Regions from separate parts of the Streptomyces sp. NPDC051555 genome, predicted to be linked through region 2. Evidence: riboswitches for the same ligand, from Rfam matches in the RefSeq annotation. Region 2 holds a riboswitch; each other region holds the start of a gene.
The links. Region 2 has a riboswitch for cobalamin ahead of ACIBEA_RS02230 (ABC transporter substrate-binding protein). Riboswitches for the same ligand answer to the same signal wherever they lie in the genome.
Positions count from the first base shown of each region.

Region 1: another riboswitch for cobalamin. It lies ahead of ACIBEA_RS00795 (ribonucleoside triphosphate reductase); the one in region 2 lies ahead of ACIBEA_RS02230 (ABC transporter substrate-binding protein).
Region 3: another riboswitch for cobalamin. It lies ahead of ACIBEA_RS03945 (prenyltransferase/squalene oxidase repeat-containing protein); the one in region 2 lies ahead of ACIBEA_RS02230 (ABC transporter substrate-binding protein).
Region 4: another riboswitch for cobalamin. It lies ahead of ACIBEA_RS20835 (energy-coupling factor ABC transporter permease); the one in region 2 lies ahead of ACIBEA_RS02230 (ABC transporter substrate-binding protein).

Region 1 is NZ_JBITDP010000001.1:169,145-176,042, reverse strand. Features, by position in the region: gene ACIBEA_RS00820 (lactate utilization protein B) at 1-85, opposite strand, end outside; gene ACIBEA_RS00815 ((Fe-S)-binding protein) at 121-876, opposite strand; gene cobF (precorrin-6A synthase (deacetylating)) at 909-1,661, shown strand; gene ACIBEA_RS00805 (aminotransferase class V-fold PLP-dependent enzyme) at 1,711-2,862, opposite strand; gene ACIBEA_RS00800 (anaerobic ribonucleoside-triphosphate reductase activating protein) at 2,956-3,555, opposite strand; gene ACIBEA_RS00795 (ribonucleoside triphosphate reductase) at 3,552-5,399, opposite strand; cobalamin riboswitch at 5,428-5,611, opposite strand; gene ACIBEA_RS00790 (glycoside hydrolase family 71 protein) at 5,720-6,898, opposite strand, start outside.
Region 2 is NZ_JBITDP010000001.1:522,845-529,742, forward strand. Features, by position in the region: gene ACIBEA_RS02210 (glycoside hydrolase family 18 protein) at 1-697, opposite strand, end outside; gene ACIBEA_RS02215 (DUF4352 domain-containing protein) at 890-1,441, opposite strand; tRNA gene ACIBEA_RS02220 (tRNA-Trp) at 1,626-1,698, shown strand; gene ACIBEA_RS02225 (peptidoglycan-binding protein) at 1,784-2,596, opposite strand; cobalamin riboswitch at 2,943-3,078, shown strand; gene ACIBEA_RS02230 (ABC transporter substrate-binding protein) at 3,125-4,132, shown strand; gene ACIBEA_RS02235 (FecCD family ABC transporter permease) at 4,096-5,157, shown strand; gene ACIBEA_RS02240 (ABC transporter ATP-binding protein) at 5,154-5,942, shown strand; gene ACIBEA_RS02245 (VOC family protein) at 6,006-6,410, opposite strand; gene ACIBEA_RS02250 (N,N-dimethylformamidase beta subunit family domain-containing protein) at 6,534-6,898, opposite strand, start outside.
Region 3 is NZ_JBITDP010000001.1:936,543-943,440, reverse strand. Features, by position in the region: gene ACIBEA_RS03960 (cytochrome P450) at 1-1,156, opposite strand, end outside; gene ACIBEA_RS03955 (agmatine deiminase family protein) at 1,640-2,803, shown strand; gene ACIBEA_RS03950 (hypothetical protein) at 2,859-4,271, opposite strand; cobalamin riboswitch at 4,414-4,489, opposite strand; cobalamin riboswitch at 4,607-4,745, shown strand; gene ACIBEA_RS03945 (prenyltransferase/squalene oxidase repeat-containing protein) at 4,855-6,898, shown strand, end outside.
Region 4 is NZ_JBITDP010000009.1:256,195-263,092, reverse strand. Features, by position in the region: gene ACIBEA_RS20850 (hypothetical protein) at 1-4, shown strand, start outside; gene ACIBEA_RS20845 (hypothetical protein) at 100-411, shown strand; gene ACIBEA_RS20840 (hypothetical protein) at 551-1,111, shown strand; cobalamin riboswitch at 1,151-1,368, shown strand; gene ACIBEA_RS20835 (energy-coupling factor ABC transporter permease) at 1,398-2,108, shown strand; gene ACIBEA_RS20830 (energy-coupling factor ABC transporter substrate-binding protein) at 2,105-2,455, shown strand; gene cbiQ (cobalt ECF transporter T component CbiQ) at 2,460-3,209, shown strand; gene ACIBEA_RS20820 (energy-coupling factor ABC transporter ATP-binding protein) at 3,206-4,045, shown strand; gene ACIBEA_RS20815 (PadR family transcriptional regulator) at 4,093-4,701, shown strand; gene ACIBEA_RS20810 (EF-hand domain-containing protein) at 4,757-4,969, opposite strand; gene ACIBEA_RS20805 (tRNA-dependent cyclodipeptide synthase) at 5,223-5,984, shown strand; gene ACIBEA_RS20800 (cytochrome P450) at 5,965-6,898, shown strand, end outside.

The DNA of each region.
Region 1 (6,898 bases), 350 kb from region 2:
CCCGCACGGCCTCGCGGGCGGCGTCGGGGAAGGCGGGGAAGGCCGGGGCCGACGCGGTGGCCGGGGCCGACGGGAAGGCGGGCATGCCCAGGTCCGTGGGGGTGGTGCGGCCCGTACCGGTCATCGCGCGGGTTCCTCCTCGGTCGCGGCCAGGATCTCGGCGAGGTGCAGGGCGCGCAGCGGCGCGCCGGCGCGGCGCAGGGTCCCGTCGAGGTGGGCGAGGCAGGAGTTGTCGGCCCCGCACAGCACCTCGGCGCCGGTGGCCCGGGCGCTGCGGATCTTGTCGGTACCCATCGCCGCGGACACGTCGGGGTTCTTCAGGGCGAAGGTGCCGCCGAAGCCGCAGCACTCCTCGGCCCCGGGGAGTTCGAGGAGCTCCAGTCCCCGGACCGCGGCGAGCAGCCGGCGCGGCCGGTCACCGAGCCCGAGGGAGCGCAGGCCGTGGCAGGACGGGTGGTAGGTGACCTTGTGCGGGAAGTACGCCCCGACGTCGCTCACCCCGAGCACGTCCACGAGGAACTCGGTCAGCTCGTACACCCGCGGGGCCAGCTCCGCCGCCAGCTCCGCGAGCTCGGCGCCGCGGCCCTCGTCAGCCGCCCTGCGCCCGATCCGGGGGTAGTGCTCGCGGAGCATCGCGGCGCAGGACCCGGAGGGCGTGACGACGTGGTCGTACCCGGCGAAGGCCGCGGCGGTGCGCCGCAGCAGGGGCTCGGTCTCCCACCGGTAGCCGGTGTTGTAGGAGGGCTGGCCGCAGCAGCTCTGGCCCGCGGGGAAGTCCACCTCCACCCCGAGGCGCTCCAGCAGCCGCACGACGGCGATCCCCGTCGAGGGGTACAACGCGTCGTTGACGCAGGTGACGAACAGGGCGACCCGCATGACCGCACCCTAGCGGGGTGCACAATGGCGCGGTGAAGAAGTTCTCAGTGATCGGCATAGGCGCGGGCGACCCGGACCACCTCACCCTCCAGGCGGTGAAGGCGATCGGCGCCGCGCACGCGTTCCTCATCCTGGAGAAGGGCGAGGAGAAGGCGGACCTGACCGGGCTGCGGCGCGCGATGCTCGACGCCCACGCCCGCCCCGACCACCGGCTCGTGGAGGGCCGCGACCCGGACCGGGACCGCACTCCGGCCCACTACGCCCCGACGGTGGACGGCTGGCGCAGTGCGCGGGCCGAGCTGTTCGAGCGGTTCATCGCGCAGGACCTCGCCGAGGGCGAGACGGGCGCGTTCCTGGTGTGGGGCGACCCCTCCTTGTACGACTCCACGCTGGCGATCCTCGACGAGGTGCTGGAGCGGGGCCGGGTGGAGTTCGAGCACGAGGTGGTCCCCGGCATCAGCAGCGTCTCCGCGCTGCTGGCCCGGCACCGCACCAACCTCAACCGGGTCGGCCGTCCCGTCCAGATCACCACCGGGCGCCGGCTGGCCGAGGGCTGGCCCGCGGACGTGGACGACGTGGTGGTGATGCTGGACGCCCGGCACGCCTTCACGCACCACCTCGACCAGGACCTCTTCATCTACTGGGGCGCCTACGTCGGCACCGAGGACGAGATCCTGGTCTCGGGGAAGCTGGCCGAGGTGGCCGGGCGGATCGAGGAGCTGCGCACCGAGGCCCGGGCCCGCAAGGGCTGGATCATGGACACGTACCTGCTGCGCCGGAACTGACCCTCGGGCGCGGGTGTGGGCCGGGCATCCGCCCGCACCCGCGCCCGGCTCAGCCCAGGAGCGCGGGGAGCTCGGCCGCGAGGCGCTCGTACTCCTCGGGCCGGTTGTAGATCTGCCCGGAGATGCGGATGCCGCCCCCGCCCTGCCAGGGCCAGATGAGGACCCGGATGCGCAGCCGCGCCGCGATCTCCTCGCGCAGGGCCCGGGCTTCCTCCGGGGTCCGCGCGGTGCCCGGCGGCAGCCGCAGCGCGCGGATGGCGAGCCCCTCGGTGTGCGGCAGCGGGACCACCCCGGGCAGCTCGGCGAGCAGGGCGGTCCCGTAGTCGACCAGGGCGCTGTTGTGCGCCCGCACCTTGGTGGCGTCGAGTCCGGCCAGCAGGTCCAGGCCGTCCGGGGAGGCGAGCCAGCCGGTGTAGTCGACGGTGGCCCGGCCCTCCAGGGCGCGCGGGTAGCCCAGGTGGTCCTCCCAGGACGGGACCAGGGGCCGGATCCGCTCCCGGTGCGCCGGGTCCGCGATCGAGAGGATCGCGCTGCCCGAGGGCGCGTAGCCCCACTTGTGCAGGTTGCCGAACCAGAAGTCGGCCCGTCCGGCGAGCGGCTCGGCGAGCATGCCGAGGGCGTGCGCACCGTCGACGATGGTGGTGATCCCGCGCTCGGCGAGGTTGGCGAGCAGCTGCGGGGAGGCGATGAGCCGGGCGGTGGGCGAGCTGATGTGGTCGAGGACGGCGACCTTGGTGCGCGGGGTGAGGCCGGCCAGGACGGCTTCGCGGACGGCGTCCTCGTCGGGCAGCCGCGGGTCGAGGGCGACGCGGCTCAGCGGGGCGCGGCGGGCGGCGGCCTCGACGACGGTGCCGTAGCCGTGGTCGGTGACCAGGATCTCCTCGCCTTCGGCGAGCCGCAGGGTGTCCAGGGCCAGGTTGGCGCCCTCGGTGGCGTTGGAGATGAAGGACATGCCCTCCGGGTCGGCGGCCGGGTCGAGGTGGGCGGCGATCCTGGCGCGGGCGGCGGCGATCCGGTCGCCCACGCCGACGAAGAAGGTGTCGGGGTCGGCGTGCATCTCCTCGCGCAGGGCCTGGTGGGCGTCCTGGACGGGTATCGGCACGGCGCCGAAGGAACCGTGGTTGAGGTGGGCGATGTCCGGGTCCAGGCGGAAGAGTCCGGCCCCACCGGGGAAGGCCGACGGGGTGATGGGCTCGGTCACGGGTGCCTCCGGGATGTGCGGCGCGGCGGGCGGCAGCGGTGGTGCTGCCCCAACGGATCATGCGGGGGCGACCGCATGATCCGGTAGGGCCAATTACGCCACGGCGGACGGCCGCAGCACCTGACGGACCGAGCTCCCGGCGCCGAGTCCCGCCAACCAGCCGTCGAGATCCGCCAGGGCCCGCGCGTCCAGGTGCGCCGGATCGACGGTGGTGCGCAGTTGGTGCGGGACGCCGGAGGCGAGCAGGAGGCGCAGGCTCGCCTCGGCCGAGGCCGCCGCGTGACCGGTTCCGGTCACCCGCTCGTAGCGGCCGGGCGGGGCCTTCACATCGAAGCCGACCCAGTCCAACAGGCCCTCGTCGAGCAGCCGGGCGAAGCGGCGCGGGAAGGCCCCGCCGGTGTGCAGGCCCACCTGGTGGCCCAGCGCGCGGGCCTCCCGGATCGCCTCGGCAAGGTCGCGCTGGAGCAGGGGTTCGCCACCGGAGAAGACCACGCCGTCGAGCAGACCGGTGCGCCGCGCGAGGTGGCGCAGCACCTCCTCCCAGCTCACGGCGGCGGGTGCGAGCGGGGAGAGCAGGTCGGGGTTGTGGCAGTACCCGCACCGCCAGGGGCAGCCCTGGCAGAAGACGGTGCTGGTCAGCTTGCCCGGCCAGTCGCAGGTGGACAGTCGCGACCAGCCACCGATCCGGATCACGCCCCGGCTCCCGCTCCCGCGCCTGCGCCCGCGTCCGCATCCGCATCCGCATCCGCATCGGGCGCTCCCTCGACGTGCCGGAAGTGGACGCGCTCGGCGTGCTCGCCCTTCTTGCCGATGTTGAAGGAGGACACCGGCCGGTGGTAGCCCATGACCCGCGTCCACACCTCGCAATCGGCTCCGCACCGCGGGCAGTTCGGCTGCTCGCCCGCGAGGTATCCGTGGTCGGGGCAGATCGAGAAGGTCGGGGTGACCGTGAGGTAGGGCAGCCGGAACCGCTCCAGGGAGCGGCGCACCAGGGACCGGCAGGCCTCGGCGGTGGGGATCCGCTCCGACAGGTAGAGGTGCAGGACCGTGCCGCCGGTGTACTTGGCCTGGAGTTCGTCCTGCCGCTCCAGCGCCTCGAAGGGGTCGTCGGTCCAACCAACCGGCAGTTGCGAGGAGTTGGTGTAGTAGGGGTTGGCGTCCGTGCCCGCCTGGAGGATGTCGGGGTAGCGCCGCCGGTCCTCCTTGGCGAAGCGGTACGTCGTCCCTTCGGCCGGGGTGGCCTCCAGGTTGTAGAGGTTCCCGGTGCGCTCCTGGAACTCCACCATGCGGGCGCGGACGCGGTCCAACAGGCGGACGGCCAGCGCGTGCCCGGCCTCGGTGGTGATGTCGTCCGCGTCCCCGGAGAAGTTGCGGATCATCTCGTTGATCCCGTTGACCCCGATGGTCGAGAAGTGGTTGCGCAGGGTGCCCAAGTAGCGCTTGGTGTAAGGGAACAGCCCGCCGTCGATCAGGTCCTGGACGGTGATCCGCTTCAGCTCCAGGCTGTCCTTGGCCAGCTCGCACAGCCGGTCCACGGCCGCCATCAGGGCGTCCTCGTCGCCCGCGTGGACGTGGCCGAGGCGGGCGCAGTTGAGCGTGACCACGCCGAGGGAGCCGGTCTGTTCGGCGCTGCCGAAGAGACCGTTGCCGCGCTTGAGCAGTTCGGTGAGGTCGAGCTGGAGGCGGCAGCACATGGAGCGGATCATGTTCGGGGACAGCTCGGAGTTGATGAAGTTCTGGAAGTACGGGAGCCCGTACTTCGCGGTCATCGCGAAGAGCCGCTCGGCGTTCTCGCTCTCCCAGGGGAAGTCCCGGGTGATGTTGTAGGTCGGGATCGGGAAGGTGAAGACCCGGCCGGTGGCGTCCCCCTCCGTCATGACCTCGATGTAGGCCCGGTTGATCAGGTCCATCTCGATCTGGAGCTCGCCGTAGGTGAAGTCCACCTCGGCGCCGCCGATCACGGGGACCTGCTCCCGCAGGTCCTCGGGGCAGGTCCAGTCGAAGGTGAGGTTGGTGAAGGGGGTCTGGGTGCCCCAGCGCGAGGGCACGTTCAGGTTGTGCACCAGCTCCTGGACGCACTGCCTGACCTGGGCGTACGTCATCGCGTCGAGGCGGACGTAGGGGGCGAGGCAGGTGTCGAAGGAGGAGAAGGCCTGGGCGCCCGCCCACTCGTTCTGGAGGGTGCCGAGGAAGTTGACGATCTGGCCGACGGCCGAGGACAGGTGCCGGGGCGGGCCGGAGTCGATCTGGCCGGGGACCCCGTTGAACCCCTCGGTCAGCAGGGTGCGCAGGGACCAGCCCGCGCAGTAGCCGGAGAGCATGTCCAGGTCGTGGATGTGGAAGTCGCCCTCGCGGTGGGCGCCGGCGATCTCGGCCGGGTAGACGCGCTCCAGCCAGTAGTTCGCCGTCACCTTGCCCGCCGCGTTCAGGATCAGCCCGCCGAGCGAGTAGCCCTGGTTGGCGTTGGCGTTGACCCGCCAGTCCCGGCGTTCCAGGTATTCGGTCACGGTCTCTACGGCGTCGATGGCAGCAGTCACGGCAGCCCTCCCACGAGGCTCGGCACGGAAGTGTGGTTCGTTCGCCGGCAGGTGTCGGACTCGCGCGGCGCCCCGTCCCCGTCGGGGGAAGGGCGTGCGCTCACCGTTGCGGGGCAGTCCCGGATTCGCATCGGGTTCCCTGTTGCCTCGGTCGGGGCGGACATGAGCGAGCATGAGCGTGGCCCCGCCGAACCGGCAGGGCCAACACTACATATGGATACGACCGCCCAGTGCGACCACTACATATTGGGTGACCTTCGCCCTGGGAGAGGGTCCCAAAGTCCCTCCCGCCCGCCGGCCGCTCTCCCGCGCCGGCGCCGCTACGACGCGCGACCGCTGGTGGCCCCGTAGTACTGGAGGTCCTGGACCGCGACCTCGCGGTCCACCGGGTACGGCAGCTCGACCGCGGTCGAGGTGGCCCCGTCGCGGACCGCGCGGGCGGAGCTGGTGCCGGAGCGCAGCTCCAGCAGGTGCGACCGGACCCCGGCGGGGGCCTCGTAGGCGTCCGCGTCCCCGCCGGTCGCGGTACGGACGGTGGCCGGCGCGGTCAGGAAGCTGAGCACCTCCACCGCGTCCCGGGGCGCGGCGCTGCCCTTGCGCAAGGACATCACCAGGGACTGGGTCCCGGTCGGGTCGGCCGCGGCGAACTGGGTGCGCGAGGTCAGGTAGAGCGTGTCCCGGACGATCTCCGGCCAGGCGCCCGTCTTGAACCGGGTCAGGTAGTAGGAGGAGATGTCCAGGTAGGTGTGGCCGTTGTGCAGGGAGGGGGCGAACTGGCTGCCCTCCGAGTAGTCGTTCCAGGTGGTCAGCTGCACCCAGTCGGCGCCGTCGTCGATGGCGTGCGTCCAGGTGGAGCGCAGGGTGGCGGTGTTCCCCGCCTCGTCGTAGATCCCCTGGTTGGGGCGGGCGTCCTGGACGGAGACCGGTTGCATCCAGATCTTGCCCGCCTCGTGCGCGCGCCGGACGTCGCCGGCCGCGCCGTCCTGGCCGACGTAACTGCGGCTGCCCCACTCGGAGAACCCGTAGCTGATGGGCGCGAACCGCGCGCCGTGCGCGCCGAAGTCGAGGAAGAGCGGGACGAACGCGGTGCGGATGCCGTGCTTCGACTTCAGCAGGTCCAGTACCCGGGTCCACCAGGCGACGTCCTTCTCCTCCGCCTTGAACGGGGAGACGACCAGCCGTCCGTCGCCGAGCCGGTGCGCGGCGGGCGCCTTGCCGAGCGCGGCGAGCGCGGCCGCGAGCACGGCCGGGTCGTCCGTCGTGAGGGAGGTCATGTCCGGCATCAGCATGACCTTGAAGTCGGGATCGACCGAACGGGCGGCCTCCATCAGGAGGTTGGCGCGGTCCCAGTTGGGGCCGGAGAGGGAGAGCAGGTCGAGGGTGAAGCCGTCGATCCCGGCTGCGCGGGCCGTGCGCACCTCCTGACGGAGGTTGGCCAGCTCCCAGTTGCCCTGTTGGGGCGTTACGGGCAGCGGTCGGTCGCGCAGCAGCCCGCCGTA
Region 2 (6,898 bases):
CCTGCACCAGCGCGGTGAAGTTCCGCTTGTCCTCGGGCCGGTAGGTGGTGTCGGTGTCCCCGGGCGATCCGGGCCACTCCCAGTCGAGGTCGATCCCGTCGAAGAGGCCCGCGGCCGCACCGGCGCCGCCGCGGGCGCCGTCCTGGGGCAGGTTCCCCTTGACGTAGAGGTCGATGCAGGACTGGACGAGCGCCTTGCGCGAGGCGGGGGTCCGGGCCGCGTCCGAGAGGTGCGTGGACCAGCTCCAACCGCCCAGTGAGATCTGCGCCTTGAGGCCCGGGTGCTTGGCCTTGAGCTCGCGCAGCTGGTTGAAGTTCCCGGCGAGCGGCTGGTCCCAGGTGTCGGCCACCCCGTCGACCGAGCCCGCGGCGTCGAGCGGGCGGGCGTAGTCGGCCCAGGCGTCCGCCTCACCGGGGACGTTGCCGGTGAAGCACTTGCCGTCCGCGCCGATGTTGCCGAAGGCGTAGTTGATGTGGGTGAGCTTGGCGGCGGCGCCGCTGGTCTCCAGGTTCTTGACCTGGAAGTCGCGCCCGTAGACGCCCCATTGGGTGAAGTAGCCGACGCGGTTGTACGTGCGCCCGTGACCGAAGTCGGCGTCGGCGCGGTCGGTGGCGGCTCCCGCGGCGGGCGCGAAGGCCGCCAGGAGGGAGAAGGAACAGGCGGCGACGGCCAGCCTGCCGAGCGTGCTGCGGCGCATGGGCTTCCTTTGCGGATGCGGGGAGTGGTGCTCCTGAGCCGTGCTGTGCGCGTGCTGTGCATCCCGGAAGGTATTGGTCTGGACCAGGGTGGTCAAGGGGGCGGCGGGTGTCCGGGGGCCGCTCGGGGCTCGCTCGGGGGTCTGAGCGGGGGCGCGTTCAGGGAAGCGGCGTGCTCAGGAGAGGGGCGGTGCTCAGGAGAGGGGCCACTGGCCGATGTCGTCGGCCGTCCCGCCGTTCAGCGCGAACTGCACCGCCGACGGGCGGGCGTCGCGGGGCAGCTCGAAGGTGACGCTGCCGGTGGTCCGGTCGCCGGGCGCGAGGGAGTGTCCGTCCGGGAACTCCGTCCCGGCCGTCGTCGCCCTGGCCACACCGGAATACCGCTTGCCGCCCAGGTCCAGGAGGTACGAGCCGTCGCGCGGGGCGTCGGTGTAGGCGGCCGTCCCGGTGTTGACCAGGCGGAACTCGACGGAGACGAGCCGCTGCGCCGGATCCCGTGCGGGATCCGCGGTGCGCGGGGTCGCCGGATCGGTCACGGCGACGAGGGTGACGTCGAGCAGCTCGCCGGGCCCATTGCCGCGCAGCGAGATCGTCTCTCCGGTGGGCCCCGCGGGGAGCCGGCCCTGCGCTTCCGCGACGCCGGGTCCGGGTCCGGCTCCGAGGAGGGTCGGCGCGGCGAGGGCGAGCGTGAGGGCGAGGGTCAGGGTGAGGGCGGGCGCGGCGAAGGAGGGCCACAGACGGCGCATGGCGGAACCTCCTCGGGCGTGGGGCCACCTCCCACCATCCCCCTCGGCGCCCGGCCCCGCCACCTGCGACGCTCCCCGCCGGGGCCGGGGAGCGCCCCGGGAGCGGCCGCTGATCCCGTCCGATGACCACATGCTGGAAACGATTGGATCATCCGCGTGCCGCGTGCGAAGCTAAGGCCATCGAAGGGGCGTAGCTCAGTTGGTAGAGCGTTGGTCTCCAAAACCAAATGTCGTAGGTTCGAGTCCTGCCGCCCCTGCAAGGAAAACCCCCCGAAGCCCGGGGTGAACGCGCCGCGTTCACCCCGGGCTTCGGGCGTTCGGGTGGTCCACGGGGCGTTCGGATCAGACGTTGGGGACCTGGAGAAGGTCCCAGGTGGTGCGGCCGGGGGGCCAGCTGGCGGCGGTACCGGTGAAGCCGCACGTGCGCTGCCACGCCTCGTAGCTGGTCTTGTCACCGGGTCCGATGACGTCCTTGTCGCGGCTCGACTCGTACCGGTCGCACCCGACGGCGACCAGGCGGTCGTGCATGGCCGAGACGATCGGCGAGCGGCGGCCCGTGGTGAACCAGGCCGCGCCCGGGAACGGCTCGAAGGTGGGCGCGGTGACGGGTGGTGCCCAGCGCCAGGCGGTGATGGCGCTCCCGCCGCGGGGGTCCTGGGGATCGGCGGTCGGCGGGCACTCGCCGTCCGGGTAGCGGGGGGCGAAGTAACCGGTGACGTAGCTGCTGCGGCGGGGGTTGGAGTGCGACCAGACGCCGTTGCCCTGCCCGTGGTCCACGGCCCCGGCCCGGATGGAGTTGCCGCCCTTGGTGTACACGGTGTCCGCGTCGAAGCCGGTGACCATCTCGGTGTGCGCGCCGTTGCCGAAGTTCACCCAGGCGCCGGCGCTGGGGTACGCGGACCACTGGCCGCGGCGCTGCGCCCAGTCGCTGAACGCCGAGACGTTGTCGACTTTGGGCACGATCGCGTCGAGACCGGCGTCGTGGTAGGTGCACCAGTCGAAGATGACGCACCACGCGACTCCGTCCTCGCCGAACTCGCGTCCCCAACGCGTGTAGTTGTCCCAGCCGACGGTGCTGTTCCAGCCTTCGTAGATCTGCTCGGGTACGGACATCAGGTGGTCGGTGAGCTGCCGCCACTGGGGTGAGGTGCTCATGGGGATCCTCCAGGTGTGACGGGGTGTGACCGGGGCGGTGGGAATTCGGGGAGCGCCTCGGACGGCGCGGGTCGTCCGGTAGCGTCGCGGCGGGCGGGCGGGCGGGCAGCCGGCAGCCGGACGGGGCCCGCCCGAGTGAGGTATCAGGAGCTGTTGATCTCCCAAGTGGTCCCCCCGAATGTGGCGGCCGATGCGTCCCTGAGCTGCTGTATCGATTCAGCTCCTTCTCGTGGCCACCAGCGGCGCCGCGATCCGGGGCAACGGCAATGCGGCCGGGCCCGGTCGGCGGCCCACGGGGCTCCGCGGGCGGCGCGGGCGGTCGGGCGCCGGCACCAGGGCGCGGATGGTCTGGCAGAATTGTCCGGGTTACCCCCGGGCGGCGCGTACCAGGAAACCGGTGTGAAACCGGTACGGTCCCGCCACTGTGACCGGGCCCTCGCGGGTCCGGGAGTCAGACACTGACGTGCCGCCTCTTCCTTTCGACTTCCTTTCGACCAGGGGACGAGGATCCCCCGGAGAGGCTCCGCCATGTCGCGTTTCCGCGCCGCCCTGCGCGCGCTCACCCCGCTCGCCCCCCTGACCCTCCTGATACCGCTCGTCGCGTGCGGCGCCGCCGAGGAGGGAGCGACGGGCGAGGGTGCGGCGCGGCCGACGTCCGGCGCCGCGGGGTTCCCGTACACGGTGACCAACTGCGGTGTGACCACGACGTACCGGGAACCGCCCCGGCGCGCCGTCGCCATGAACCAGCACGCCACCGAGGTGCTGCTCGCCCTCGGCCTCGGCGACCGGATGGCCGGCACCGCCTACATCGACGACGCCGTCCTGCCCGCGTACCGGCCCGCCTACGACAAGATCAAGGTGTTGGCGAAGGAGTACCCGTCGAAGGAGCTGCTCCTCGGCGCCAACCCCGACTTCGTCTACGGGGGTTACTCCAGCGCCTTCGACAAGTCCCAGGGGCGCGACCGCGAGACGCTGGGGAAGAGCGGTATCAACACCCGTCTCAGCGTGGAGTACTGCACCCAGGGCCCCGTCCGATTCGAGCAGTTGAAGACCGAGATCACCGAGGTGGCCCGTACCTTCGGGGTGCCCGACCGGGGCGCGCGGCTGATCGAGGACGAGCAGCGCCGCATCGACGCCGTCGCGGCACGCGTGAAGGACACGACGCGCCCGACCGTCTTCGTCTACGACTCCGGGGAGACGGCGGCCTTCACCTCGGGCGGCAACGGCATCGGCAACGAGATCGTCTCGCTGGCGGGCGGGACGAACGCCTTCGCCGACCTGAAGGACACCTTCGGCGACGTGTCCTGGGAGAAGGTCATCGAGCGCAAGCCCGACATCGTGCTGATCTACGACTACGGCGGGACCGGCGTCGAAGCCAAGAAGCAGCGCCTGTTGAACGACCCGGCCCTCGCCCAGGTTCCCGCGATCAGGGACCGGCGGTTCGTGGTCCTGCCGCTGTCCTCGGCCGTCCTCGGGGTGCGCGTCGCCGACGCCGTCGAATCCCTCGCCGGTCAGCTGCACCCCGACGCCCGGTGAGGGCGGACCGCCGCCGCACCCCGCTCGTCCTCGTCCTCCTCGCCCTCGCGCTCGCCGCCTGCGCGGTGGCGGGCCTGGCCCTGGGGCCGGTGCGGATCGCTCCCGGCCAGGTGCTGGGGATCGTGGCGGACGGACCGCGCCCCGGTGCCTTCGCCTCCATCGTGTGGGACGTCCGGATGCCGCGCGTGCTGCTGGCGGCCGTGGTCGGAGCCGGACTGGCCGTGACGGGGGCCGTGTTGCAGGCCCTCGTGCGCAATCAGCTCGCCGACCCGTTCCTGCTCGGCGCGTCCTCCGGGGCCTCTGCGGGCGCGGTGGCCGTCATCGTGCTCGGCCTCGGAGCGGGCGTCGCGACCAGCGTCACGCTGCCCCTGGCCGCGTTCGTCGGATCGCTCGGCGCGTTGGTCACCGTGTACGCCCTGGCCCGGCGCGGCGGGACCATGACCACCGGGCGGCTGATCCTCGCCGGGGTCGCCGTCCAGTACATCCTGTCCGCGCTGACCAGCCTGGTGCTGGTCCTCTCGGCGCGGGCCGAGGAGGTCCGCTCCATCCTCTTCTGGACGCTCGGGGGCCTCGGCGGGGCGCGTTGGGACGAGCTGGCCCTGCCCGCGGCCGTCCTGGCCGTGGGGACCGGGCTGCTGCTCGGCCTCGCCCGGCCGCTGGACCTGCTGCTCGCCGGCGAGGAGGACGCGCGGACCCTCGGGCTCGACACCGGTCGCTTCCGGGCCGCCGTCTTCGTGCTGACCTCCCTGGTCATCGGAGTGCTGGTGGCCTTCAGCGGTGCGATCGGTTTCGTCGGGCTGATGGTTCCCCATGCCGCCCGGATGGTCGTCGGCGCCGGGCACCGGGCGCTCCTGCCGGTGGCCGCGCTGGGCGGGGCCGTGTTCCTGATGCTGGCCGACCTGGTCGCCCGTACCGCGGCGGCGCCCGAGGAGATTCCGGTCGGCGTCGTCACCGCGCTGGTCGGCGGCCCGTTCTTCCTGTGGATGCTGCGGCGCTCCAGCCGCAGCGAGGGGGTGACCGGATGACGGCGTCGCCGCCCTCGCGGGCGCTGGAACTACGGGCCGAGGCCGTGCGTTACGAGGTCGACGGGAAGCCGCTGTTGCACGGCGTCGACCTCACCGCCCATCCCGGCGAGACGGTCGGCGTGGTCGGTCCGAACGGCAGCGGCAAGACCACCTTGCTGCGCTGCGTGTACGGCACCCTGCGGCCCACCGGCGGGCGGGTCGTGCTGGACGGCGTGGACGCGGCCTCGCTGGGCGTCAAGGAACGGGCCCGTCGGGTCGCGGTCGTACCGCAGGACGCGAGCGGCACCTTCGGGCTGACCGTGCGCGAGGTGGTGGCCATGGGGCGCAGTCCGCACAAACGGTTCTGGGAGCAGGACGGGCCGGCCGACGCCCTGCGCGTCGCCGGCGCACTGGAGACGGTGGGCGCCGGGGAGCTGGCGGCCCGCCGCTTCGACGAACTGTCCGGCGGCGAGCGCCAGCGCGCGCTCGTGGCCCGTGCCCTCGTCCAGGAACCCGGCCTGCTCGCGCTCGACGAGCCGACCAACCACCTCGACATCCGCTATCAGCTGGACGTCCTCGGCCTGGTCCGGGACCTGCCCGCCACGGCCCTGCTGGTCCTGCACGACCTCAACCTCGCCGCGTCCTTCTGCGACCGGCTCTACGTCCTGGAGGCCGGACGGGCGGTGGCGTCCGGACCGCCGGGAGAGGTCCTGACGGAGGAACTCCTGGCCGAGGTGTACGGCGTGCGCACACGGATCACCGCCCACCCCACCACCGGCGCACCGAACATCGTCTACCTGCCCTGAGCGGACGGCGAGGGGGCGGCGCCCGGTGTACGCGGCGCCGCCCCCCTTGAACCGTCGCGCCGACTACCGCGTGGTCGCGCCGCCGGCGCCGCTCCCGTAGGGGCGGGTGATGATCTCCATCCCGTGCCCGGACGGGTCCAGGAAGTACAGCCCCCGGCCCCCGTCGTTGTGGTTGATCTCGCCGGGCTGCTTCTGCATCGGATCGGCGAAGTACGTGATGTCCTTCGCCCGGATCCGGGCGAAGGACGCGTCGAACTCCGCCTCGGAGATCAGGAAGGCGTAGTGCTGGGGGGTGAGCGTCCCGGACGGGACGGTGGCGAAGTCCAACTGGACGCCGTTGGCGGTGTCGACGGGGACGAAGGGGCCCCACGCGGGACCGACTTCGAGACTGAGGACGTGTGCCAGGAATTCGGCCGACTCCCGGTTGTCGCGGGAGTGGATGATCGTGTGGTTCAACTCGACTGACATGGGTGAATGCCTCCGCAAGGCACCTCACGGCCACCTCCATGCCTCACCCGGACGGTGACCGGCACGCGATGACGTGTGGGTGATCCTAAACGCCCGTTCCATCCCGTGGCGACTGCTTTTGGGTCACGAACCGCCGTACACCGCCTTGACGTTGTCCTGGGCGGGACGGGTCCGGCCGGCCGGACCCGCTGCGAAGGCGCGCAGCAGGTTCTCCGTCACCCGGGTCGTCAGCGCGCCGGCGCGCGCGTCGAGGCCGTGGTTGGCGCCACTGCGTCCGTCCCCGGTCGCGTCCAGTGCCTCGACCCAGCGCATGGTTCCGGTGGCGAACACCCCGGCGCCGCTCGGCGTCGTGTAGTAGGCGGTGTCCTGGTGACTGGGCCGGCCCTCGCACACCACGGGGGAGTGGGCCAGTATCTCGATCGGGCGCGGGGTCGGGAAGCCGGTGCTGACCTTGTCGTACTCCACGCCCACCAGGTGCGGGAAGCGGT
Region 3 (6,898 bases), 410 kb from region 2:
GGTCGTAGCCGGCCGCCGGTCGGAGGTCCGGCATCGCGTCGAGGAGCTGGTTGGTCGCGATCTCCACCTCGGCCTTGGCCAGCAGCGCCCCGACGCAGAAGTGCCGCCCCAGGGCGAAGGCCAAGTGGTCCGCGGCCGCGGAGAAGGCGGTCGTGGTCGTCAGGTCCGCACGGAAGATGTCGAACCGGTCCGGGTCCGCGTACCGCCCGGCGTCGCGGTTGGCCGCCCCGATCAGGCAGGTGACGGTGGCCCCCGCCGGGATCGTGCCGCCGCTCATCGGTACGTCGGTGGCGGCCTGCCGCATGATCATGTGGACGGGCGGGCTGAAGCGCAGGGTCTCCGCGAAGGCCCGGTCGATGAGCGCGCGGTCCTGCCGGACGGCCGCGAGCTGGTGGGGGTCGGCCAGCAGGTTCGCGAAGAGGGCCGCGACGGCCTTGTCGGTGGTCTCGGCGCCCGCGGTGAGCAGCAGGCTGCAGAAGGCCTTGATGTCCTCGTCGCTCATGGCCACGCCGTCGACCCGGGCGGCGCAGAGCCCGGACAGCAGGTCGTCGCCGGGGCGCTCCCGCCGGTCCCGTATCACCGGGAGCATGTACGCGGCGAACGCCTCCTGGGCCCGCGCCCCGGCCGCGGCGCACTCGGGTTCACCGGAGAGGTTGCCGGTGAAGGCGACGAAGGCGCGGTACCAGCCGGCGATGCGCTCCTGACCGGAGCGGTCCAGCCCGAACATGTCGCCGATGACCGAGATGGGGAAGCGGGAGGCGAAGGCGCTCACCAGGTCGACCGTCCCGGCGCCGCGGAAGGCGTCGATCAGCTCGCGGGCGTTGCGGTCGATGATCGGCACGACCTTCTCGCGGAGCTCGCCCCCGCGGAAGGCCGGGGCCACCAGCGCGCGCCGGGTGGCGTGCTCGCGACCACTCATCTGGAGGATCGTCTTGCCGTGCACGGGCTCGGCCTGCCAAGCGTAGTTGTCCGTGGTGAAGCGCGACTCCTTGTCCTTGAAGACCCGTGCCACGTCCTCGTAGCGCGAGACGAGGAAGCTCTGCGTCGCCTCGTGCCAGACGAGCGGCGCGCTCTCGCGCAGGACGCGGTAGGTCGGGTACGGATCCTCGGCGAACTGCGGCGACAGGATGTCCGGGGCATCGTGCGCGGCGGTCATGGGTCTCCCCCATCGGCTTGACGGTCGACTGCGTGTCGGAGAGGTGAGCGGCGTCCGGTCACTGAGCGTCATCCAGGAAACACCAGACCGCGCGCGCCCACCAGGGCTTCGACGCCCGTTCCTCGGGGATCCCAGGCACCCCGTGACGGGGGGCGACGCGAGGGGCGCGAAGGACGGTTGGTGGCGAGGGGCGGCCCGGCGCAAGGGTTCGGGCCGACCCCGCAGGCAGCCGCGCGCCACCACGAGCCGCCTGAAGGCACTGCGGACCGCCCGGCGACGCTCCTCGACGGAAGCACCGGGTTGACTGAATGTTCAGTCAGTGCCAGAGTGACAGCACGTGGTCGCATCACTCTCCGTACCGAGCGGCCGTTGCGGCGCGGAGCGCGCACCCTTGTACGTAGAGACCGGTTTGTCCGTCTACGTCATACCGCGCTCCCGCCCAGGCCGGATGCACCTGCCGCCAGCCCACGATCGGAGTCTCCCGTGTCCTTCCCGCCCCCCACCCGACGGACCGTCCTTCGCACCCTCACCGGAATCGGCGCCGTCGTGCTGGGCTCCGCGGCCTGCGGGCCCGCCACGACCGGAGCCCGGGCAGAAGCCCTCGCCGCGCCGTCCCTGACCGCCTCGGGCAACGGCAAGCGCCGCCTGGGCGCCGAGTGGGAGAGCCACACCCGCACCTTCATGGCCTGGCCGGCGCTCAGCTCGGTCTGGAAGCAGGACCTGCGCTACGTCCGCGAGGACATCGCCCGGATCGCCCGGGCCGTCGGCGACTACGAGGCGGTCGTCATGATGGCCCGCCCGGATCAGGTGGACGCCGCCCAGCGCGCCTGCGGCGCCCGGGTCGAGGTCATCCCGCTGCCGGTCGACGACCTGTGGGCGCGCGACACCGTGCCCGTCTTCGTCGAGGAGGGCGGCAAGGTCATCGGCGTCGACTTCAACTTCAACGGCTGGGGCAACAAGCAGGAGCACAAGAACGACGGGGCGGTCGGCCGCGCCGTGCTCCAGAAGTACGGGATCCCCCGGGTCCAGGCCCCCTTCGTCGCCGAGGGCGGCTCCGTCGAGACCGACGGCCAGGGCACCCTGCTGATCACCGAGAGCTCGATCGTCAACGACAACCGCAACCGGGGCAAGAGCCGGGACGCCCTGGAGGCGGAACTCAAGCAGACCCTGGGCGTCGAGAAGGTGGTCTGGCTCGCCGGCGTGCGCGGCGAGGACATCACCGACGCCCATGTGGACAGCCTGGTGCGCTTCACCGCTCCGGGCGTGGTGCTGCTGGACCGCGCCCACCCCAGCACCCCGCCGGACTCCTGGTCGCGCTCCGCCGACCAGGCCCGGTCCGTCCTGTCGAAGACGACGGACGCCCGCGGCCGGCGCTTCGAGATCGTCGACCTCCCGCAGCCCGACCTGAACCGGATCAGGGGCGAGGGCGACGACTTCGTCTCCACCTACGCCAACTTCTACGTCGCCAACGACGCCGTCTTCATGCCCAAGTTCGGGGACGCCAAGGCGGACGACCGTGCCCGGGGGATCCTGCGGGAGCACTTCCCCCAGCGGGACGTCGTACCGGTCTCGATCGACACGATCGCCTCGGGCGGCGGCGGCATCCACTGCTCCACCCACGACCAGCCCGGCAAGCCCGCCGCATAGACGGGAGCGACCGGGTACGGGCCCCCGCGTGCGGGGGCCCGTACCCGGGACGGGATCAGGCGCCCCAGCGCAGGGCGATGGTGTCGCCCACGTTGATGACCGTCTCGCGCAGGGCCCCGGCGAAGGCGGAGCCGTCGACGCTGATCTTCCAGGTGTTCCCGCCGCTGTTGGCCTTGCCGTTGACGGCCGTGATCGTACCGGTGCCCGAGGCGGGGGTCACGCTCGTGACGCAGCCCGAGGGGGTGGCGCCGGTGGTCGCCGCGGTCAGGACGTCGCCGAGGGTGGTGGTCGCCGCGGTCGGGGTGAAGGCGACCGAGCAGACCTTGAGGTTGCCCGCGCCGTCGTCGACGGTGAGCGCCAGCTTGGTGGCGGTCCCGGCCGTGAAGGCGGACTGGGCCACCCACTGCGGGGCCCCGGGGGTGAGCGGGACGGGCGGGGCCGTGGTGAAGCCGCCGCCCGCGACGGCGCGCAGCGCGTCGATCGAGGCGTAGGCGGTGGGGGCCGTGTCGGAGGGCTTGTACTTGAAACCGCCCGCCGGGTTGTACTGGTTGGCGATCAGGAAGTCCACGGGGGTCTTGCCGCTGCCGGTGAGGAAGTCTCCGGTCTGCGGGTTGAATCCGCAGGCGTTCAGGCCCGCGACGCCCCAGCCGTTCGAGCTGGTGTTGACCCCATAGAGGGAGTTGAAGGCACCGCTGCCGGAAACGAGCGTGCTCTTGAGGAAGTTCTTCGCCTTCACGACGCCGGTGTCGGTGTTCGGGACGCCGGAGACGCAGAGCGCGGCCATGGCCGAGCCGGTCATGTCGACGTCGCTCGCGGAGTTGAGGACGGTGGGGTTGCCCTCGCCCTTCTGGTACGTCCAGCCGCCGTCCGCGTGCTGGTTGGCCCGGATGCGGGTGACCATCGAGTCGGTCAGCGCCTGCGGGATGCGGTCGGCGCCGCTCTGGGCCTTGGCACCGCGCAGGGAGAGCGCGGCGAAGACCGTGCCGTTGAAGTTTCCGGAAGGGCCGAAGTAACCGGCCTCCGCCGTCTGCCAGTAGGAGTAGATGTTCGCGACGAGGTTGCGCGAGGCGGAGACCCGGGCCGGGTCGATGCCGGCGGCGTAGGCGTTGAGGGCGCCGCGCTCGTAGTCGGTGACCACCGGGGCGGCCTGTGGCCACCCCGACGTCGACAGCAGGTTGCGGTAGACCGTGCGCGCGTTCTTCGTCGTGTCGCCGCCCGGGTAGACGTCGACGACCGCGGTGCCCGTGGCGGCGAAGGTGCTGAAGGCCCACTCGTTGGACAGGCCCGAGCCGGCGTAGGAACCGTCCGCCGCCTGGAGGGACTTGAGGTAGGCGACGCCGTTGGTCTTGGAGGTCGCGATCTGCGCCGGCGAGGAGGTCGCCGAGGCGGGCAGCGCGGTGAGGACGAGCGCGCCGAGCGCGGCGGGGACCGCGAGCGCGAGGCGGCGGGAGGTACGGGGACGGGACATGGCCTGCTCCTGGAAATCGGCGGACGCCGGCCGCTCACCGCTCGGGCCTCACGTCACCGTCGTAGGGACACGGCTGGGGCACGGGCCGGAGAGCCGCCGTCCGGAACGCGTGGTACGGCTACCTGTTGCTGCATCGCCGTATGGGCATTCGGGCTCCGGAACGGCCCCCGCCGTCCCACACCGTTGCGCGTCAGCCCCGGATTCTCACCGGGTTCCCCCATGTGGCAGCCCTGGACGCTACCCGAGTGATCAAGCCACCGCCAGCCGTCCGGCCCGCGGGCGGACCGGCCCGTGCCGTGGGGACGTCGCCTGAGACGCAGGCCACCTTGACGCCTCCACGCAATCCGTGTTGCACTCCGGCTGATAACTGCTCAGCTCCAGGGGAAGCCGGTCGAATTCCGGCGCTGACCCGCAACCGTAGGCCCGGTTCGACCCGGGCGAGTCGGAATGCCTGGGGCCGAAACACAGCACGAAGAGCGCCGTCGCGGACTACGGCGTGGTCGTAACAGCTCCCCCGTGGCCCGAGGGCCGTGTGGGGGCGGATCGCCACGCACGCAGCCGCCCGGCAGAGACGAGGGCCGCGGTGGGGACCGAACAGCAGGCGCAACGGACGCGGCCGAGACGGCGGTTCCTCTCGCTCGTCACCGCGTCCTTCCTGACGCTCGGTGCGGCAGTGGCCTTCCTCACTCCTCCCCCGGTCGCCCACGCCGACCCGATCGAGCAGTGCACGGCCACCACCGGCGCCATCGTGGCGGTGGACTTCGGCCCCTTCGGCGGCAAGGTCCGGCGCGGCTGCGACACGACCCCGACGACGGGGTACGAGCTGCTGCACACCGCCGGGTTCACGACCACCGGAACCGTCCACGACGGCCCCGCCTTCGTCTGCCGCATCGGCAACGGGTCCTTCGACTCCGGTACGCAGTACCCGACTCCGGACAAGGAGCCCTGCACCGTCACCCCGCAGGCCACCGCGTACTGGTCCTACTGGATCGCCTCGCCCGGGCAGCGCAACTGGACCTACAGCCCGCTGGGCGCCATGGCCCGGAACCCGAAGCCCGGCGACGTGGACGCCTGGGTGTACGGCGCCACCTCCATCGGCGGCACCTCCGGCAAGCCCGCCTTCTCCCCCGACGACGTCCGGGCGGGCGGTGTCGTCACCCCCGACCCGGCCGTGCCCACGGCTCCGCCCACCGTGCCCGCGGGGGCGGTCGACGTACCGGCCGCCCTGCGCTGGATCACCGGGAAGCTGACGGACGGGGAACGGGTCGTCGACGACGGGGCGACGGCCCCGAACCACTTCCTCACCACGGAAGCCGTGTTCGCGCTGACCGCCGCGGACCGCAAGAGCCCGGCGGCGAAGAAGGCGGCCGACTTCCTGGCCACACCCGCGCAGACCGATGCCTACGCCTACCCGGCGGGCAAGGGCGGGATCCCCGACGCGACCGCCGCCGCGCGCCTCGCGCTCGTCGCCGAGGCCACGGGCAAGGACCCGCGCGCCTTCGGCGGGCACGACCTGCTGGGCGACCTCCTGACGTACGTGTGCCCGCGGGACATCGGTGACGGCGACCCCGTCGACGGCTGTCTCACCAAGGGCGACTTCCGCACGACCGGCCAGTCCGACGCACAGGCCATGGCCGTCATCGCGCTGCTCGGCGGCGGGGTCACCCCGCCCGCCGCCGCCGTGCACCGGCTGGTCGGCCTCCAGTGCGAGGACGGCGGCTTCAGCGGCGTCCTCATCCGCTCCGGCGGCTGGTGCGACAGCGACCCGATCGCCACCGGCCTGATCACCTTGGCCCTCCAGCGCGCCGGCGGGTACGGCGCGATCGTGCAGCAGGCCCGGGGCAGCCTCAAGAAGTCCCAACTGCCCACCGGTGCTTGGCCCTCGGCCCCCTACGAGACCACCGGCAGCCCGGCCGCCACCGCCTGGGCCGCCCAGGCGCTGCGCGCCCTCGGCGACGACGCCTTCGCGGACGCCGGTCTCTCCTGGCTCTCCAAGCGGCAGTTCCTCCCCGCGGGCGGTTTCGGCTTCGACGAGAACGACACCGACTCCCGGATGTTCGCCACCGCCCCGGCCGCCGTCGCGGGTGCCAAGAGCGACCTGGTCCTGCTGACCACCGAGCCGGCCGACCCGACGCCGACCACCCCGCCCACCACCACCCCGCCGGCCGGTGACGGCCCGGACCTGGGCAAGGGCACGGCGTACCTCGCCGACCGCAGCCGGCTGGTCCAGGGCCGGTACTACGAGAGCGGCGCGGGCACCGGCTTCGCCGACTACGGCCTGACCATCGACGGCGCCTACGCGCTCGCCGCGACCGGCCGGGACAACACCACCCTGCGCAACATCGTCGACTTCCTCGACAAGGGCGGCAAGGACGGCACGGGCCGCACCGTCAACGACTGGACGCTCATCGGCACCACGTACGCGGGCGGCGGCTCCCTCGGCAAGGCGGCCCTCCTCGCCGAGGCCGTCGGCCGTGACCCCCGCCACTTCGGCGGCCAGGACCTGATCGGCGCGCTCGCCAAGGGGATCTGCCCGGCCAAGAGCGAGACGCCCCAGCAGTGCGCGGCGAAGGGCAACTACACCTACGCCACCTCGGTCTTCTCCCAGTCCCTCGGCGTCATCGCCC
Region 4 (6,898 bases), on a different contig from region 2:
GTAAGGCGCACGACCGCTCCCGGGGCCCGGTCCGCATCGGCGGGCCGGGCCCCGGCCCGTGCGCCGCGTGCCGCTTTTTGCCCACTGGAGGACTCGATCATGGCAAGCATCCGCACCATCCGCGTGATGGCGGCGCTCGCAGCGCTCCCCCTCGCCGCCGCCCTGTGCACGGGCGTGGCGCAGGCCGACAACGGAGCCGGCGCGGCCAACGCGTCGAACGCGGCCGTCGCCAGCATCCTCGGCAGCGGGGTGGGCGGCAGCAACCTCGGCAACTCCTCCACCGCACAGCAGGTCGCCACCGGTTCCGGAGCGTCGAACCAGAACAACACGGCCCAGTCGAACGGCTCCGGCTTCACCGCCATCGGGCAGTCCAACACGCACGAGTCCGTGGTCTTCAACCCGGTCCCGTAAGGCGCACGACCGCTCCCGGGGCCCGGTCCGCATCGGCGGGCCGGGCCCCGGCCCGTGCGCCGCGTGCAACCGCGAGGCCGTATGGCGTGTCTTCCACGATGACACTACTGTCCCCACATCCGAAGAATCGGGGGACGTCATGCTGGACCACCTCATACGCTCCGTCCGCAACTCCGTCCACTCGCTGCGGCGCCGTACGCGCCCCGGCTCCGTCCACCGGCGGCGGCTGGCGGCCGTCACCGCCGGGTTGCTCCTCACCGCCGGACTCGGCCTCGCCGTACCGGCCTCCGCCTCCGCCACCCAGACCCCGCTCGTGACCAATGCCCGCTGGGGCGGGCACTGCACCTACGACCGGATCGTCATCGACCTCCAGGGCTACGTCCCCGGGGTCACCGTCACTCCCGTCTCCGAGCTCGTCTACGACGGCTCCGGCAAGCCCGTCCCGCTCGCCGGGACGTACTTCCTGGAGATCCGCCTGCACCCGGCCCAGGCGCACGACGACGCCGGGCACTCCGTCTACACCGGCCCCAGGCTCCAGAAGATCTACCTCAGCAAGCTCAAGGGCCTCGCCTTCACCGGCGACTTCGAGGGGTACGTCACCTTCGGCGCCGCCTTCGACACCGCACCGCAGTTCACCACCTCCACGCTCCACAACCCGGAGCGCTTCGTGGTCGACATCGCCCACCCGAACGTCTGCTGAGACGGCTGGGTGCCGCGCGCACCTGTACGACGGCGCCGCCGACGGCCCGTTGCCCCTGGTCAGGTAGGGTCAACGGGCCTTGGTGTACGGGAAACCGGTGGGAAACCGGTGCGGCCCTCGCCACTGTGAACGGGAAGTCCGGCGCCATCCCCGCGGGGAGCCACTGGACCGGGCGGGAGACCGCCCGGGCCGGGAAGGCGGCGCCGCGGCATCAGCACCCGTGAGCCAGGAGACCGACCGGGGTGCGTTGTTCCATCCACGAGGTGCTGGAGAGGTCTCCCTACACATGCATATAGCCGAGGGGTTTCTACCCCCTTTGCACGCGGCCGCCTGGGGCGTCGCGTCCGCCCCCTTCGTCGTCCACGGAGTGCGCGCCCTGACCCGCGAGGTCAAGGCGCATCCCGAGAGCACCCTGCTGCTCGGGGCGTCCGGTGCGTTCACTTTCGTCCTGTCCGCCCTGAAGATCCCTTCGGTGACCGGCAGTTGCTCGCACCCCACCGGGACGGGGCTCGGTGCGATCCTGTTCCGCCCGCCGATCATGGCGGTGCTGGGCACGATCACCCTGTTGTTCCAGGCCCTGCTGCTGGCCCACGGCGGGCTGACCACGCTCGGCGCGAACGTCTTCTCGATGGCGATCGCGGGCCCCTGGGCCGGGTACGCCGTCTACCGCCTGCTCAAGCGGTTCGACGCGCCCCTGATGGTCTCGGTCTTCTGCGGCGCCTTCTTCGCCGACCTGATCACCTACTGCGTGACCAGCGTGCAGCTCGCACTGGCCTTCCCCGACCCGGCGTCCGGCTTCGCGGGCTCGCTCGCGAAGTTCGGCGGGATCTTCGCCGTCACCCAGATCCCGCTGGCGGTCAGCGAGGGCCTGCTCACCGTGCTCGTGATGCGGCTGCTGATGCAGTCGAGCAAGTCGGACCTGGTGCGGCTCGGCGTGGCCAAGCTGACCGGCGCCCGCACCACCGCGCGCCACGAGCAGGGGACGGCCGTCCGATGACCAGGAACGCGAAGATCAACACCCTGCTGCTGCTCCTGGTGGCGGCGCTGGCGGTGCTCCCGATCGCCCTGGGCCTCGGCGAGGGCAAGGAGGAGCCGTTCGCCGGCGCCGACGCGCAGGCGGAGACGGCGATCACGGAACTCAGGCCGGACTACGAGCCGTGGTTCTCCCCGCTGTACGAACCCCCCTCCGGGGAGGTCGAGTCGGCGCTCTTCGCCCTCCAGGCGGCGCTCGGCGCGGGCGTGCTCGCCTACTACTTCGGGGTGCGCCGCGGGCGCCGTCAGGGCGAGAGCGCCGTCGCGGCCGGCGCGGGCCACGGGGACGACCAGAGCTCCCGGGGCGCGTGAGGCGGTGCTGCCCATCGACGCCGCGGCGCACAGCAGCCGCTGGCGCCGCCGACACCCCCTGGAGAAGGCCCTGCTGGGGCTCGGGCTGACCGTCACCGCGGTCTGCCTGCCGCCCTGGCCCGGCGGACCACTGGTGGCCGCCACCACCCTCGCCGTGCTGCTCGGCCCGGCGGGGGTGCCCCCGCGGCAGTTGTGGCGGGCCTTCCGGATCCCGCTCGGGTTCTGCTTCACCGGGGCGGCTCCCCTGCTGCTCGCGGTGGGCGGCCCGGCGGGGCTGGTCTCCCTGGCCCCGGACGGCCCGCGGCACGCCGTCGAGCTGCTGCTGCGCACGTCGGCGGCCTCGCTCGGCGTGCTCCTGTTCGCCTTCACCACCCCGGTCTCGGACGTGCTGCCCCGGCTGGTGCGGGCCGGGGTGCCGGCGCCCGTCGTCGACGTGGCGCTGGTGATGTACCGGATCGGCTTCCTGCTGCTGGACTCCCTCGCCCAGGTCCGCCGGGCCCAGGCCGCCCGGCTGGGGCACAGCGGCCGGGCGGCCGCGTGGCGGTCCGTGGCGGGGCTGGCCGCGACCGCCTTCGTCCGCGCCTTCGACCGCGCGTCCCGGCTCCAGAGCGGGCTGGCGGGGCGCGGCTACGACGGCACGCTGCGGGTGCTCGTACCGCAGTCCTCCCCGTCCTGGCGGTTCCTGACCGCGTCGGGAGCCCTGCTCGCCGCGCTGGTCGCCGTCACCCTCGCTTCGAAGGGCTTCGTCTCGTGAACGTACCCGTGGAACCCGAACCGCTCGTCCGGCTGGCGGGCGCGGGCTACGCCTACGAGGACGGGCCCGCCGTGCTGTCCGGCGTGGACTTCCCGATCGCCCCGGGCCGGGCCCTGGCCCTGCTGGGCCGCAACGGCAGCGGCAAGACCACGCTGATGCGCCTGCTCAGCGGGGGGCTGCGCCCCGACGCGGGCGAGCTGCACCTGGACGGGGCGGTGGTCTCGTACCACCGCGCCGGGCTGACCCGGCTGCGCAAGGCCGTGCAACTGGTGGTCCAGGACCCGGACGACCAGCTCTTCGCCGCCTCCGTGGAACAGGACGTCTCCTTCGGCCCGATGAACCTGGGGCTGGCGGCCCCGGAGGTACGGGCCCGGGTCGACGCGGCGCTGGCCGCCCTCGACATCACCGCGCTGCGGGACCGGCCGACGCACCTGCTGTCCTACGGTCAGCGCAAGCGGGCCGCGATCGCGGGCGCCGTGGCGATGGCCCCCCGGGTGCTGATCCTGGACGAGCCGACGGCCGGGCTCGACCCGGACGGCCAGGAGCGGCTGCTGGAGGCCCTGGCGGGCCTGCGGGCGGCCGGGACGACCGTGGTGATGGCGACGCACGACGTGGACCTCGCCGTGCGGTGGGCCGACGACGCCGCGGTCCTGACCCCGGCCGGCATCCGGCTCGGCCCGGCGCGGACCCTGCTCGCGGACCCCGAGCTGCTCGCCTCGGCGGGCCTGCGCGCCGCCTGGTCCCCCGCGGTGACGGCCCTGCTGCGCGCCCACGGCCTGCTCTCCCCGCAGACCCCGGGTCCCACGACCCCGGAGGCCCTGGCCGCCTGGCGCTGAGCGGCGCCCGGGGAGGTGCCCGGTCCGGGCGAACCTAGGATGACCGCATGTCGCTGCCGCACGCCATCCTCACCGCGCTCCTGGAGAAGCCCAGTTCCGGACTGGAGCTGACCCGGCGGTTCGACAAGTCGATCGGGTACTTCTGGTCGGCCACCCACCAGCAGATCTACCGCGAGCTGGGGCGGCTGGAGGAGGCCGGGCTGATCCGCGCGCTGCCGAGCGAGCAGCCCGTACGCGGCCAGCGCAAGGAGTACGAGGTGCTGGCGGCCGGGAGCGCCGAACTGGCGCGCTGGATCGGGGAGAGCCAGGATCCCAAGCCGATCCGGGATCCGCTGCTGCTGCGGGTGCGGGCGGCCGGGGTCGTCGGGGTGCGGGGGCTGGGGCCGGAGCTGCGGCGCCACCTGGAGCTGCACCGGCGTCAGTTGGCGCAGTACCGGGCCATCGACGAGCGGGACTTCCCGCCGGGCCGGGACGCCGACGAGGACCGGGTGCGGCGGCTCGTGCTGCACGGCGGGCTCGCCCTGGAGACCTTCTGGCTGAGCTGGCTGGAGGAGGCCGTGGCCGAGGTGGACCGGCTGTCCGCGGAGCCCCGCGAGGAGCCCGATGGGCCGGCGGCCGAGCCCGGCGGCCGCGCGGTGGAGCCCGGCGGTCGCTGACGCGCCTGGCCCCGGCAGGTGGGGGCGCAGGCGCGTGCGGTACCGCTGACCGGGACTACTTGTTCAGGGAGACCCAGAACTCGTCGAAGCTCATGCGGCCGTCGCCGTTGGCGTCCTTGCTCGCGACGATCGCGTCCGCGACCGCACCGGTGACGTACGCGTCGCCCATCGCCTTCATGGCCGCGCTGTACTCGTCGGCCGAGACGAAGCCGTCGCCGTCCGCGTCGAAGCGGTCGAACGTCGCCCGCGCGCTCTCGATGTCCGCCATGGATCCACCCCTTCTTGGTGCTTGTTGACCGGCTCAGGGTAGCGGCCCCGGGAGCCGTCTCCCGCCGGGGGGCCCGATCGAGCGGTCGATAGAAATTCGATTACCCCGGAGTAAGGCGGAAGCAACAATTCCAGCCAACAAATCGGACCCCCACTTGTCACGCTCCGGGATCACGGCATAACGTACCGACATTGCCGCCACACCAGGAGCGCAGGGCTCCCAGGGACAAGCGGCAACAAGGGCGTTCACACAGGTGACGATCACAGCTGACGCATCATTCGAAGTTCTGCCCTTCACCCGTACCTGCCGCCACATCTGGGAAGATGGCGACCATGTGCTGATTGGCGTAAGTCCTGGTAACAGCTACTTCACCGCCGAGCGCATCAGCAGCCTCACCCAGTGGGCCACGACCCGCTTCGCGCAGGTCGACTTCGTCTACGCAGACCTCCACGTGGACCGGATGTTCGCCGCCTTCGGTTACACACAGGAGCACGCCGAGAAGCGTGCCGCCAAGGAGATCAAGGCGGTCCGGAGGCGGATCTTGAAGGGCGTCGGGGAATCAGCTCCGCAGGACGCCGAGATCCGGGTGAGGGCACTCTCCGAATTCCAGGGCAACCCGGTGTACGAACTCCTGCACCGGCGCGTGTTGCATTTCCTGGAGACGGACGACGAATTCCGCAAGGGGTGCGAGGAAATGGCACTCCACTTCGTGGGTTCAAAACTCCCCGAGGGCGAATCCATCACCGACGAGCAGTTGCAGGTCTGTTTCGACTACATGGCCGCCGAGCTGCCGTTCTTCCTCGACACCCCGAGCATTCTCGGGGTGCCCTCCTCCGTCGCGGCCTACCACGTCAAGATGCCGCTGACCGATGTCCTCTACGCACGCGGCGGGGGCCTTCGCGCCACCCGCAACCAGGCCTCCGCCGTCGTACGGCCCGAGGTCGTCGCGAGCACCATGCACAGCGCACACACCGCACCAACCGAAGGGACCGTCGATGAGCGTCGAGCAGCTTGAGGGCACGGAGGACACTGCGGTCCTCGACTTCCCCCTCTCCCGGCGCGGCGACGTGCTGCCCGAGGAGTGCACGTGGCTGCGCGAGAAGGCCCCGGTCGCCAAGGTCCGCACCCTCACGGGCGACCCGGCCTGGCTGGTGAGCAGCTACGCGCTGGCCAAGCAGGTGCTGGAGGACGAGCGCTTCAGCCTCAAGGACACCGCGAACGCCGGGGTGCCCCGCCAATACGCGTTGACGATCCCCCCCGAGGTCGTCAACAACATGGGCAACATCAACAGCGCCGGGCTGCGCAACGCCGTCATGAAGGCGCTCAACCCCCGCCAGAAGGGGCTCCAGGACTGGCTCGCCGCCAAGGCGGGCGAACTGATCGACCAGATCGTCGCCGAGGGGGGCCCGGCGGACCTGCGGGCGGGGTTCGCCGACCCCTTCTCCGCGGCGCTGCACTGCCAGGTGCTGGGCGTGCCCTTCGAGGACTGGCGGCGGCTGATGTCGGGGCTGGACGTCGCGTTCATGACCGCGCGCGAGCCCTTCGCCGACTCGGCCCTCAACTGGTACAAGGACGTCGGGTACTTCTCCGACGCGCTGCGGGCGCAGCTGGCGCTGCCGGCCGAGGAGCGTACGGGGCTCCTCGGAAAGTTCGCGGAGCTGAAGGAGGCCGACCCCGAATCGGCGCACCTGACCGACGACATGTTCGCGACGGTGGCCGTCTCGCTCTTCGGCGCGGGCGCGGTCTCCACCTCGGCCTTCCTGGTGCTCGCGATCCTCGCGCTGCTCCAGAAGCCCGAGCTGATCGGCTACCTGCGCGCCCACCCGGAGCGCATGGGCAAGGCCGTGGACGAGCTGCTGCGCTGGAACCTGTCCGTCGGTGACGGGCTGCCGCGCATCGCCCTGGCGGACATCCAGGTCGGGGACGTGC